DNA from 2 places in the Chloroflexus sp. MS-CIW-1 genome. Region 1 is predicted to be linked to the other one. Evidence: a T-box and tRNA genes for the amino acid it is inferred to sense, from the RefSeq annotation. Region 1 holds a T-box; the other holds one or more tRNA genes.

Region 1 (4,213 bases):
AACGCTATCTCGAAGGCGGTGAAGATGCGCTAACCCGTGAAGAGCTGTTGCTCGGCCTACGCACCGGTATCGCTGATGGTTCGATTGTGCCGGTCTTCTGTGGATCGGCCACTGAAGTTGTTGGCATCGCTCAACTGCTCAACGGTATCATCGACTCGATCCCCTCGGCAGGCCGGAAGACGACGACTGCCACCGATCTGACCACCAACCAGGAAGTTGAACTGCGACCCAGCCGTGACGAGCCACTGGCAGCGCTGGTATTCAAGACGGTGTCCGACACCTATGGCAGGCTGAGCTACTTCCGTGTCTTTTCGGGTGAAGTGCGCGCCGGTATGACCTTGTTCAATGCCCGTACCCGCAAAGAAGAACGGATTGCCCACGTCTACATCGTGCGCGGCAAAGAGCAGATCGAGGTCGAAGCCGTTGGCCCTGGTGACATTGGCTTACTGACCAAACTCGGCGATACGCAGACCAACGACACACTCTGTCTGTCGTCGCGCCCACTTGCGGTCAGTCCCATTCAGTTCCCTGCCCCGGCTTTCATTGCAACCGTGAAACCACGTACCCGTGCCGACCTTGACAAGCTCAGCTCGGCGCTCAGCCGGATGATCGAAGAAGACCCCTCTTTGCAGGTATCCCGCGATGCACGTACTGGCGAAGCCCTGCTGAGCGGTCTGAGCGAGACTCATCTTCAGATAGTCGCTGAGCGGATGAAGCGTAAGTTCGATGTCAACATCGACCTCGAACTGCCCCGCATCCCCTACCGCGAAACCATTCGCAGCGTTGCCACTGCTCAGTATCGCCACAAGAAACAGACTGGCGGTGCTGGTCAGTTTGCCGATGTTGCCCTGCGCGTCGAACCGTTGCCCCCTGATCCCAATCGCGAAGACCCGCTCGAATTCGTCAACGAAATTGTGGGTGGTGTGATCTCGCGTGGATTCATGCCGGCCATCGAAAAGGGTATTCGCGAGGCGATGGAAGAGGGCATCATTTCGGGGAACCCAGTGGTTGATGTGCGTGCAGCAGTCTACGACGGCAAAGAGCACCCGGTCGACTCGAAGGAAATTGCTTTCAAGACGGCGGCTAAGGAAGCATTCCGCCTCGCCGCTCAGAAAGCTGGCGTGATCATCCTCGAACCGATCTACAACATGGAAATCATTGTCCCTGACCAGTTCGCTGGCGACGTGATGAGCGATATGAGTACACGCCGGGGCCGTGTGCAAGGGATGATGCCAATGGGGAATGGCAAAACGGTAATCCACGCCCAGGCACCGTTGGTAGAGATTCAACGTTATGCAACCGACCTGCGTGGCATGACTCAGGGGCGCGGACGGTTCTCGATCAGCTTTGCCGGTTATGAAGAGGTGCCGCCGCATCTGGTTAACCAAATCGTAGAAGCCCACAAGAAAGAGCTGGAAGCGGCACACAGCCATTAGTGTCTGAGAAAGCCCCTGCGGCCTGTAACCCCAGGCTGCAGGTTGGTACGACAATGCACCGTCATACTCCTCACCGGAAACCGTCTTGTAGTATTCGGTATATGCCCTGACCATCCCTGCATCCAACAGTAGAGGGTAGAATATACTACAAACCGTAGTACTACACCAGCCGGAGCGGGTTCGCAACCCGCTCTATAGGGTGATGCAGGTGAGGGGGCAGCCCTCACCCCCGGCCCCTCTCCCGCACTGCGGGAGCGGGGAGAGCTGAGGACACGGTATCGTTGACAGCCGCAGGGACACTCCTGCTCCGCTCATCCCCCTTCCTCTCCCGCAGCGTGGGAGCGGAAGGAAGGCAGGGGGGAAGGTGAGGGGGCAGCCCTCACCCCCGGCCCCTCTCCCGCACTGCGGGAGAGGGGTGATCTGGTTCGTGAACGCGGTATCGTTGCCAGCTGCAGGATTGCCTCTGCTCCGCTCACCCCCCTCCTCTCCCGCAGCGTGGGAGAGGAGGGGGCAGGGGGGAGGTGAGGGCCGCCAACACCCTACCTTGACGTAACGCCATTCCCGCCGTATACTGTCAAACAATGGCGATGACGGGGACGAGTACCTATCGCCTGCTCTTCAGCGAGCCTGGGATGGTGGAAGCCAGGTAGAAGCAGCGATAGCGAAAATCACCCCTGAGCTGGCAGGTGAACTGCCTGGTCGGATGACCTGCATAGTAGCTGCGCCCGGAACGCCCACCGTTATCGGGGCAGAGCGTTGTCTGACGCTCACAGAGTGCGATGATCCGTGATCACTGTTCACGGCATCGAAGTGGGGTGGTACCGCGGGGCTTCTGAGCCTCGTCCCCTAATGGGGACGAGGCTATTCGTTTGGTTCAGATGGAGGCACTATGTTCAGACCGGTTGATACAAATGTCAAATTTCCTCAGCTTGAAGAATCGATTCTTAGCTGGTGGGAAGCCAACGACATCGTCGCAAAATCGCTGGCAGCAGGCGAAAAGCCATTTGTCTTCTACGAAGGGCCGCCGACATCGAACGGTCGTCCGGGATTACACCACACCATCTCGCGCAGTTTCAAGGATGTGATCCTGCGCTATCGCGCCATGCAGGGCTATCGCATTATCGGTCGCCGTGAAGGTTGGGACACTCACGGCCTGCCGGTCGAAATCGAGATCGAAAAGAAGCTCGGTTTCAGCGGTAAACCTGATATTGAGCGCTTCGGGATCGCTGAGTTTAACCGTCTCTGCCGTGAAAGCGTTTGGGAATATATCCAGGACTGGAAGGCATTTACGAAGCGAATCGCGTTCTGGCTCAGCGAAGATGCCTATATTACTTACGAAAATGACTACATCGAGTCAACCTGGTGGATCTTCCGCCAGTTGTGGGATCGTGGTCTGTTGTTCCGCGACTACAAAGTGACCATGCACTGCCCCCGCTGTGGCACGAGCCTCAGCGACCACGAGGTTAGCCTCGGCGCTCGCGATGATGTAGATGATCCCAGTGTCTATATCAAGTTCCGCGTTAAGGGTGTCGTTGCTCCTCCACCGGCAGTCGATGGTACCCTTGAAGGTGCATTCCTGGTGGCCTGGACGACAACGCCGTGGACGCTGCCGGCCAATGTTGCCCTGGCCGTGAAACACGATGCGGAATACGTTGAAGTCGAGCACCATGGTGAGCGGTTGGTGATGGCTGCTGCGCTCGTGAATCAGGTGTTGCCAGCCGATAGCTTTACCGTGTTGCGCTACTTCCGCGGCAACGATCTGGTTGGCCTGCGCTATGAACCCCTCTTCTGCGGTGTGCCCGGCGCCGGTGATACGGTCGATTGGGATACTGCCTATCGTGTGATCGCCGATGAAATCGTTAGCCTCGATGACGGTACCGGCATTGTACACATTGCGCCAGCTTACGGCGATCTTGAAGTTGGTCGGAAGCACGGCCTGCCAACCCTTTTCTCAGTCGGGTTAGATGGGCGGGTATTGCCTGAATTTGCCGACTTAGGCTTCGCCGGCAAGTTCTTCAAAGAGGCCGATCCGGACATTACGCGCAACTTGAAGCAGCGTGGTCTGCTCTTGCGCAGCGGTCGGGTACGCCACTATTATCCCTTCTGCTGGCGCTGTAGCACACCGCTCCTCTACTATGCTAAGCGTTCGTGGTACATCCGCACGACGGCGTTTAAAGCCGATCTGGTTGCCAACAACCAGCAAATCCACTGGGTGCCAGAACATATTCGCGATGGCCGCTTCGGCAACTGGCTCGAAAACAATATCGATTGGGCGATCAGTCGCGAGCGCTACTGGGGAACCCCCATCCCGATCTGGACGAACGCCGACGGTTCGTACATGGTCTGTATCGGCTCGCTCGCCGAGTTAGAGGAAAAGGTCGGTCGGTCGTTACGTGATCTCGACCTTCATCGTCCGTATATCGACGAGGTGGTGTGGGAAGACCCCGAACACGGCCTGATGCGGCGTATTCCTGATGTGGCCGACTGCTGGTTTGATAGTGGGGCAATGCCGGTTGCGCAGTGGCACTACCCCTTTGAAAACCGTGACATCTTCGAGATGGCTCATCCAGCCGACTACATCTGCGAAGCGGTGGATCAAACCCGTGGTTGGTTTTATACCTTACACGCCATCAGCACCCTGCTCTTTGATCGTCCGGCCTTCAAGAACGTGATCTGTCTTGGTCATATTCTTGATGAAAACGGGCAAAAGATGAGCAAGAGTCGCGGCAACGTGATCGAGCCGGAAGAGGTGATTAACGCCTACGGTGTTGATGCGT
Region 2 (4,213 bases), on a different contig from region 1:
CGCGGCCCCATTCCCAGCAGATAGAGATCGTCAAAGTCGATGACTCGTCGCTGTTGACCGGCCGGTGTGTCGGCCAGACCGGGAATCTGGAGCAGACCATCGATACCACCAACTGATTCAAGACCCTTGGAAAGTACCAGGATTATATCTGGCTGCGCAGCAATCACCATCTCAGCACTGAGCGGAGCATAGTTCACAATACCGGCCTCGGTCGCGGCATTCGTTCCTCCGGCAGCAGTAATCATTGCATCAATCGCGGTATTGGCGCCAGCCACCTGTTGCACATCCGTTCCACGCAGGTAGAGAAACAACACGCGCGGCGAACGCGCTAAAGTACCAGCTTCGGCACGCGCACGAGCGATCTCGGCTTCAACCTGACCAGCCAGTTCATACCCTCGTTCTGGGATACCAAGCGCACGAGCCACAAACAGGATCTTTTGCATTGGCGCCTCTAGCGTTGGCGGATCAGCTACCAACGCTACCGGAACTCCGGCTGAACGAATCTGAGCCAGAGCCTCCGGAGGACCGGCAGCCTCATCCCCGATCACCAATGTCGGATTCAACGAGAGAATACCCTCTGCACTTAGCCGACGCTGATAGCCAATGTTAGGCAGAGCTTTGGTCTTCTCGGCGGGATATGTCGCGCTTGAGTCAACCCCAACCACGAAATCACCCATCCCCAACGCAAAGATAATCTCTGTAATATCGCCGGTCAAACTGACAATCCGGTCAACCGAATCGATAACAACCGTTTCACCCTGATAATCGGTTACTGTTGCCGGCAGTATTGGTTCAAGCGTGGCAACAGCAGTTGTTTCAGAAGCTACAACCGGTGCCGATGTTGGTGCTGAAGCTGTGGTCGGTATCGGGGCAACCGTTGGTGCACTGGTAGGCGCCGGAAGAGAGGTTGGAACTGTCGCGGAAGTACCGGTGCCACAGGCAGCAAGGACAACCAGCAAAAGAATTAGCGTGAAGCATTTAGCGAACCTCGACCACATACGTATATCCACTCCTTTCAGTACCTTCCGGCAAACTAAGTACAAGCGGCGCAGCCACCTGCGGATGCGGCTGCACAATGATTGATACACCGTACACGTCGCTTAGCAGATCGGCACGCAGGACATCCCATGGCTTACCGATTGCACGGAGACATCCCTGATGCATCACTCCGACCCGATCAGCGTACAAAGCGGCTAAATTCACATCGTGGAGCACAATCAGAGCGGCGCCACCCTGATCGGCGAGCTGGCGGGTCAGACGTAACACCCGATGTTGATGACGTAAGTCGAGCGCAGCGGTTGGCTCATCAAGCAGCAAGATAGGCGTAGTCTGAGCCAAAACGCGCGCCATATGTACCCTCGCCTGTTCACCACCAGAAAGGGTCGGTAACGGACGATCAGCGAACAGCGCTGTTTCCGTTCGAGCCAGAGCCTCTTGTGCAATGATGCGGTCTTCTTCGCATTCTGCACGACGGTGTAGATAGGGTGCCCGACCCATAAGTGCCACTTCCAACACGGTGAAGGGAAGCGTCAACGCGACTTGCTGGCGTAGTACGGCACGCCGTTGTGCCTGTGCGAGCGCAGACATCTGGTGAAGTGGTTTGCCACAAAGTTGAATTATGCCGTTGCATGGGGTCAGATCACCGGCAAGCAGGCTCAAAAGTGTACTCTTGCCGGCACCATTCGGCCCAACGAGGGCAACCACCTCACCGGCAGACAGTGACAGTGATACCTCACGGAGCAGCCAGCGTCCATCGATGTGATAGCCAATATCCTGAGCGACGAGCAGTTCCATAAGCAGTGACATACTATTCAGAACGTGCTAAGCGACAAGATTAGAATATACTAATTTAATAAGTTTGTCAACTTAAAACCGTAATAACATAGCTTTTCAACGTTTTCACTCTACCAGGCAGCGGCGCAGTGAGGAGAGTGGGCAGAGGAGCAAGGAGTAAGCGGAATGTCCACAGCATGCCTCGGCACATGCTGCTGCCCGCGCCGACGGTAGTCTACAGTCAGGACTATGATCGCTCGCCGATGATGCGCGTATGGTAGGGGCAGTTTCCCGACTTGCCCAGCCGGTGTGCTCCTGCGACGGGCCTAGGTCTACCGCTGCCGCCGCAGGATACGGCCTGGCGGCCCACACACTAAGGCAAGCGGCATCGATTTGGCGATCGTCGCAACAGGGTGAACGACGTTTGTTGGTGAACATGACCAACAACTGAGCATTCTAAAAACCCCTAATACAACCAGGCCAACTTGACATCCCCTTCACGCTATGTTATACTTTCCTGCGTTGCGAGGGCGTATAGCTCAGCAGGTTAGAGCGCAATCCTGATAAGATTGAGGTCGGTGGTTCGAGTCCACCTACGCCCACCAACCACGAGAGAATAGGGAATGCCTCTCCATTCTCTATTCTCTCTTGTTTTGGGGCGATAGCTCAGTTGGTAGAGCATCTGCTTTGCACGCAGAAGGTCAGGGGTTCGAATCCCCTTCGCTCCACCAATATTTTCCTCCCCCTCCTGCTGTGCTAAAGGCCGTGGTTATACCACGGCCTTTGGTGCTGTTGGGGAATTGTGTGGTGAGCGGCTGGGATCCATTGGCGTATCAACATTCCGTCGCTCCGCAAGCACTTCCATGCTCTTCGCAAGCGAGGTAGGAAACCCGCCGCTCCCGATGTTGCGCCGGGCTTGACCGTACCTTCGTTCCGGCACCCCAGCGCACGATGCGAGCCAGAGGCTCGTACACCCTGGCAAGCGCACGATGCGAGCTAGAGGCTCGTGCACCCTGGCAAGCGCACGATGCGAGCCAGAGGCTCGCGCACCCTGGCAAGCGCACGATGCGAGCCAGAGGCTCGTGCACCCAGGCAAGCGCACGATGCGAGCTAGAGGCTCGCGCACCCTGGCAAGCGCACGATGCAAGCCAGAGGCTCGTGCACCCAGGCAAGCGCACGATGCGAGCCAGAGGCTCGTACACCCAGGCAAGCGCACGATGCTCCCACAAACGGGGTAGGAAACCCGCCGCTCCCGATGTCGCGCCGGGTATGATCAGCGGATCAACAAGGGGTTGGGATGACCAATGTCGGAAGAGATGCAGCATGCCTCTACACGCACTGCGGACAAGGTGCGAATCGCTCCATTCCTCTCATTCTTCTTCCCTCTCTCCTCACTTCTACCAGGTAGTCCCAGGTCTGGATCAACAACCTGCGCGATCGTACCAGGCCTGATAGAAGAGTGATCAGAATGAAAACGCTTTCGCCTCAATAACCATCACGTTCATCTATCTGCGTCATCACTCCTTCTCGGTAAAACGATAGGCTGAGCGCATCCGCATAACGCATTTGGTCACATCTTTGCTGGAGGATAGCGCGACGTTTGCTCATCGGTAATCAAGTGCTAACCGTGTGTGATTGTTATTTTTTACACAATCTCCTATTGAGGCGCTATACTACATTTCGGTGTCAGATATCAATCGTCTGGCACCCGACGAATGACAATGGCGTCTTTTCGTCGCTCAACGGTTGAGGAGGAATCTTATGAACGACACCTGGCTCGAATTAACGGCAACGACGATCCATCAACGTGACCTGATCCGTGAAGCCGAGCGTGAACGATTGGTGCGGATGGCGCAGCGGTTACGCCGCAAACAATCGTGGTGGTACCGCTGGTGGCAGCGCCTGTTCCAACGAGTGCGGCGCACAAATGCCTGAATCATCGATTGAGCAGACCCTTGTCCCACCTATGTCTGCTCACCTGATGATACGTTCTACCAACGACAGGGCGGGTTATAGACCCGCCCATCATCATTTGAGGGAGCAGCCACCTTCCTCGGCGTAGGGCTGCTTATTGCAGCGCCGCAGCGTACCATCTGCCATATCGCCCTTCCTCTTGCATGGACTGGCGGAAGGAAGCTGAAATATTTACTGAACTGGGATAACGCTACACCACCCAGAGCATACTATGCTTTGCTTCCAGCGATTTGAATGACCGCTGCACCGTGAATCGTACCCTGACGTAATGCGTAGAGGGCAGCATTCAACTCCGCGAGTGGAAACACCTCGACGGTAGTCTGGACAGGTACCTGCGGGGCGATCTGGAGAAAGGCTTCACCATCCTCGCGGGTAAGGTTGGCAACCGAACGTACCACTCGCTCACCCCAGAGCAACTCGTAGGGAAAAGCCGGAATCGGACTCATGTGAATACCACCGCAAACTA

What was found. A T-box is a leader RNA that pairs with one kind of tRNA and senses whether it is charged. The one in region 1 lies ahead of ileS (isoleucine--tRNA ligase), so its partner is inferred to be a tRNA-Ile.
Region 2: it has a tRNA-Ile gene. The T-box ahead of ileS (isoleucine--tRNA ligase) is inferred to sense a tRNA for this amino acid. The anticodon was not compared.

Annotation. Positions count from the first base shown of each region.
Region 1 is NZ_JAUBWR010000003.1:246,866-251,078, reverse strand. It holds gene fusA (elongation factor G) at 1-1,436, shown strand, start outside; T-box leader at 2,015-2,286, shown strand; gene ileS (isoleucine--tRNA ligase) at 2,326-4,213, shown strand, end outside.
Region 2 is NZ_JAUBWR010000001.1:1,888,603-1,892,815, reverse strand. It holds gene QTO31_RS07635 (ABC transporter substrate-binding protein) at 1-998, opposite strand, end outside; gene QTO31_RS07630 (heme ABC transporter ATP-binding protein) at 979-1,806, opposite strand; tRNA gene QTO31_RS07625 (tRNA-Ile) at 2,302-2,378, shown strand; tRNA gene QTO31_RS07620 (tRNA-Ala) at 2,429-2,504, shown strand; gene QTO31_RS07615 (hypothetical protein) at 3,535-3,708, shown strand; gene QTO31_RS07610 (zinc-dependent alcohol dehydrogenase family protein) at 3,957-4,213, opposite strand, start outside.